2 regions of the Gordonia sp. LUNF6 genome follow, and region 1 is predicted to be linked to the other one. Evidence: riboswitches for the same ligand, from Rfam matches in the RefSeq annotation. Region 1 holds a riboswitch; the other holds the start of a gene.

Region 1 (2,193 bases):
CTCGACGCCCGCGCCCAGTGCGTACAGCACCTCGGTCATCGCGCCGATGGCGCCGACCGCGGTGGCGCTGACGTCGTGGCATCGTCGGCCGAGATTGATCCGTGCGCGGCAGGTGACGGTGTCGCCGCGACCCGGCTCGATCGTGATCGCCTCCAACGCGATGTCGCCGGCGGGTGCGTAGGTCTGGTCGAAACTCGAAGTGGTCATGTCGGCCGCCTCCCGTGGGAACCAGTTCGGCAGTCGCCGAGAGGAGCGGGACTGCTGCGGACGGTCGTATCCGTTACGGGTACAGGATGTCGGCAGGATCTGAATGGAACGCATCGGGAGCCTTCATTTCGGTCGAAGATTCGATGACCGACGAGCTCAGAGAATGTGGAGAGACGACAACCCCGCAGCGGGGGGTCGGTCGAATCAGACCCCGCTGCGGCGGGCTACAAGAAGCTTCCACGTCATGATGGCAAGCAGCTTACTCCGCCGTGCCGGAAAGGCAAGCCGTCCGGAGGTCGCGCGCGGCGGTCGCGGGATCGTCGGCACCGGTGATCGCCCGGACCACCACGATGCGCTCGCCGCCCGCGTCGGTGACCTCTCGAACGCGGGGCAGGTCGATGCCGCCGATCGCGAACCACGCCTTGCTGGGCCGCGCCGCGGCGACCGCGCTGACGAACTCCAGTCCAGTGGCCGCCCGGCCCGGTTTGGTCGGCGTCGTCCAGCACGGGCCGGTACAGAAGTAGTCCACGTCGGGATCGGCATCGGCGGTGAGCGCCTGCTCCACGGTGTGCGTGGAGCGGCCGATCACCACGTCGGGGCCGACGATGCGCCGGGCGGTGGCGGGCGGCAGATCGTCCTGGCCGACGTGGAGGACGTCGGCGCCGGACGCGACCGCGACGTCGGCCCGGTCGTTGACCGCCAGCAGCGCACCCGCGGCGTGCGTCAGTTCGCGCAGCCGCCGCAGCAGTTCCAGCTCCTGCACGGCGGTGAGCTCGCCGAACTCGCGTTCCCCGGGCGAATTCTTGTCGCGCAGCTGGACGATGTCGACGCCGCCCGCGAGAGCGCTCCGGACGAAGTCGATCAGGTCGCCGCGCTCGCGCCGCGCGTCGGTGCACAGGTACAGGCGGGAGGTGGCGAGACGAGTGCGGGCATCCATGACCGACACCGTAGTCGCCGATGCCGGGCGGTAGACTGTGAGGCGTTATCGACACGGGAGTCCGGAGGTCCGCCGGGCTGAGAGTGCGCTGCGCCGGCGCTGACCGTCACACCTGATCCGGGTCATGCCGGCGAAGGAAGGCTGACGTCATGTCTGGTGAAACCGCATCCGGCGAACAGATCGCCTCTCCGATGGACCCTCGCACTGAGCGAGTCGGTGAGCTGTCGGTGATCGGGGGCGGCGTCGTCGGCCTCACGTGCGCCCTGTCCGCCGCCGACCGCGGATGGCGGGTGCGCGTCTTCGACGCCGGACCGCAGGAGCGGGCCGCGCACGTCGCGGGCGGCATGCTCGGCTGCTTCGCAGAAGGACATCCCGGCGAGGACCGGCTGCTGGCGATCTCGCGGGACTCGGTGGCGCGATGGCCCGCCCTGCTCGAACGACTCGGCGATCCGACCGTGCGGACGGCCGCCGACAGCTTGCTGATCGGTGCCGCGCCGGCCGACCTGGAGCACCTGCGGACACAGGTGCGGTTCGGGCTGTCCACGTCGCCCGGCGACGCCGACCGGCTGCCCGCGATGACACCGGCCGAGCTGCGTGCAGCCGAACCCGCGCTGGTGCGCGGCGTGGCCGGAGGGTTTCACGCGGTCGGTGAGGGGTCGCTCGACAACCGGCGGCTGATCGCCGCGCTGCAACGCGCGCTCAAGAGCCGCGGAGTGATCTGGGAGCGCGGGCGGGTGACCGATCTGTCGACGATCCCCGGGGATCAGGTGCTGGTCGCGGCCGGCCTCGGTTCCCGCAGGCTGCTGCCGAGCGTGGAACTCCGCGGTGAGAAGGGCGAGATCCTCCGACTGCGCCGCACACGTTGGTCGGTGCCGCCGCCGACGCATGTGATCCGGGCCCGCTGGCATGGGCGCGCCCTGTACCTGGTGCCGAGGGATGACGGGGTGGTCGTGGGCGCCACCCAGTACGAGGCCTACGACGACGGTGATCGGATGCCGCTGGCGGGCGGGGTGGGCGATCTGCTCGCCGACGCCGCCGAGCTGATGCCG
Region 2 (2,193 bases), 870 kb from region 1:
GCGATGGACCCGGGGCGCAGGCCGTCGCCGAGCGAGAAGGTGATGTCGTACCGCGCGAAGATCTCGCACAGCTCGTCGAAGTGCGTGTACAGGAACGACTCAGTGTGGTGGGCCAGACACCATGCGGCCATGATGGAGCCGCCGCGCGAGACGATGCCGGTCACCCGCTTGGCGGTCAGCGGGACGTAACGCAGGAGCACGCCGGCGTGCACGGTCATGTAGTCGACGCCCTGTTCGGCCTGTTCGATGACGGTGTCGCGGTAGATCTCCCAGGTCAGGCGCGTGGGATCGCCGTTCACCTTCTCGAGCGCCTGGTAGATCGGCACGGTTCCGACCGGGACGGGGGAGTTGCGCAGGATCCATTCGCGAGTGAGGTGGATGTCCTTGCCGGTCGAGAGATCCATGATGGTGTCGGCGCCCCACCGGGTGGCCCAGACCATCTTCTCCACCTCTTCGGCGATGGACGAGGTGACGGCAGAGTTGCCGATGTTCGCGTTCACCTTCACCGCGAAGGCCTTGCCGATGATCATCGGCTCCGACTCGGGGTGGCGGTGATTGACCGGAATCACCGCGCGTCCGGCGGCCACTTCGCTGCGGACCAGCTCGGCGTCGACGCCCTCGCGCGCGGCGATGTATCTCATCTCCGGCGTCACGATCCCGGCGCGTGCCCAGGCCAGCTGGGTGGCCGCGTCGTGCCCGCCCACGGGCACCGGTGCCGGCCGTTCCCAGGAGTCGCGCGTCTTCGCCAGCCCCTTCTCGAGGTCGATGGTCGCCGACGAGTCGGTGTACGGACCGGAGGTGTCGTAGAGGTCGAGGTGCTCGCCGTTCGTCAGATGCACTCGACGCTGGGGAACGGCCATGCCGTCGACGTCGAGGTAGACCTTGCTGCTGCCCTCGATGGGGCCGCAGGTCACCTCGGCGGTGGCGTCGTCACGTGTGGTTCCAGGCATGGATGTGCCCATGATGATCCTCCCTACGCCGGCATTATCCGGACAGGTTCAGGCGGTCGACGACCGCCTGTCGCCATCTCAGCCCCCGGTTCCGTGGGAGCCCCCGCGTGTGAAGTTGTGCGGTGCCCACCATACTCACGTCGTCCGGTCGCGTCGCATCGTGATGCAGATGTGACAGATGTGACTTGCGTCTCCCCGTCGAACGAACGTAATCTTGTGACGCTGGTCACAGGAGGTCAACGAATGCATCGCAAAGTCCGTCACTCGCATCCGCCGCAGTCGGCGCGCTCGCTGCTGCACCAGATCTCCGAGGTGTCCCACAATCCGGAGCGGGAGCGCTTCGAGTTGCGGGTGGGCGGCGACCTGGTCGGCGTGCTCGGCTATCGCATCGACGACGGTCCCGACGGCGAGGTGGTGACGATCCTCCACACGGTCCTCTACGACGAGTACAGCGGCCACGGGCTGGCCACTCGGCTCACCGGCGGCGCCATGCAGTACATGCGCGACAACCAGCTCAAGGTGCGGCCGCTGTGCACCTTCACCAAGCACTTCCTCGACGCCCATCCCGGCATGGTGGCGATGGCCTCCGCCTGAGGCGGACCGACCGGCGCACCCGCCGGGATCAGCTCAGGTCGAACACGAGGGGGGCGTGATCGCTGGCGCCCTCCGCGGCGCGGGCGTCGCGGTCGATGAAGGCGTCGTGGATACGGTCGTCCAAGGCGGGGGAGCAGAGCGCGAAGTCGATGCGCATGCCCTCGTTGCGGGCGAAGCGCCCGGCCTGGTAGTCCCAGAAGGTGTAGGTCCCCGGACCGGGGGTGAAGGGGGCCGCGCTGTCGACGAATCCGCCTTCGACGAAGCGGCGGAAGGCGGCGCGCTCCTCGTCGGAGGTGTGCGTGCGGGACGCGAAGTACTCGGGGTCCCACACGTCCTCGTCGGTCGGCGCCACATTCCAGTCTCCGGCGAGAGCGACCTGGGCGGCGGGATCGTGCGACAGTTCCAGCGATGTGACATCGGCGAGGGCGCTGAGCCAGTCGAGTTTGTACTGGAAGTGATCGTGTCCCGGCTCGCGCCCGTTGGGGGCGTACAGGCTCCAGACGCGCACGCCACCGCAGGTCGCCGAGATGGCTCGCGCCTCCCGTTCACCGGCGTAGAGCGGCTGCCCGTCGAATCCGATGTGGATGTCGTGCACCCCGATCCGGGACGCGATCGCGACGCCGTTGTATCCGCTCGACCCGTGGAACGC

The links. Region 1 has a riboswitch for thiamine pyrophosphate ahead of ACK8HH_RS01930 (FAD-dependent oxidoreductase). Riboswitches for the same ligand answer to the same signal wherever they lie in the genome.
Region 2: linked by a shared signal. The riboswitch ahead of thiC (phosphomethylpyrimidine synthase ThiC) and the one ahead of ACK8HH_RS01930 (FAD-dependent oxidoreductase) in region 1 are both predicted to bind thiamine pyrophosphate.

What each region holds. Positions count from the first base shown of each region.
Region 1 is NZ_CP178181.1:420,080-422,272, forward strand. Features, by position in the region: gene ACK8HH_RS01920 (hypothetical protein) at 1-207, opposite strand, end outside; gene thiE (thiamine phosphate synthase) at 467-1,144, opposite strand; TPP riboswitch at 1,188-1,301, shown strand; gene ACK8HH_RS01930 (FAD-dependent oxidoreductase) at 1,294-2,193, shown strand, end outside.
Region 2 is NZ_CP178181.1:3,525,999-3,528,191, reverse strand. Features, by position in the region: gene thiC (phosphomethylpyrimidine synthase ThiC) at 1-962, opposite strand, end outside; TPP riboswitch at 954-1,067, opposite strand; gene ACK8HH_RS16450 (GNAT family N-acetyltransferase) at 1,194-1,544, shown strand; gene ACK8HH_RS16445 (exodeoxyribonuclease III) at 1,573-2,193, opposite strand, start outside.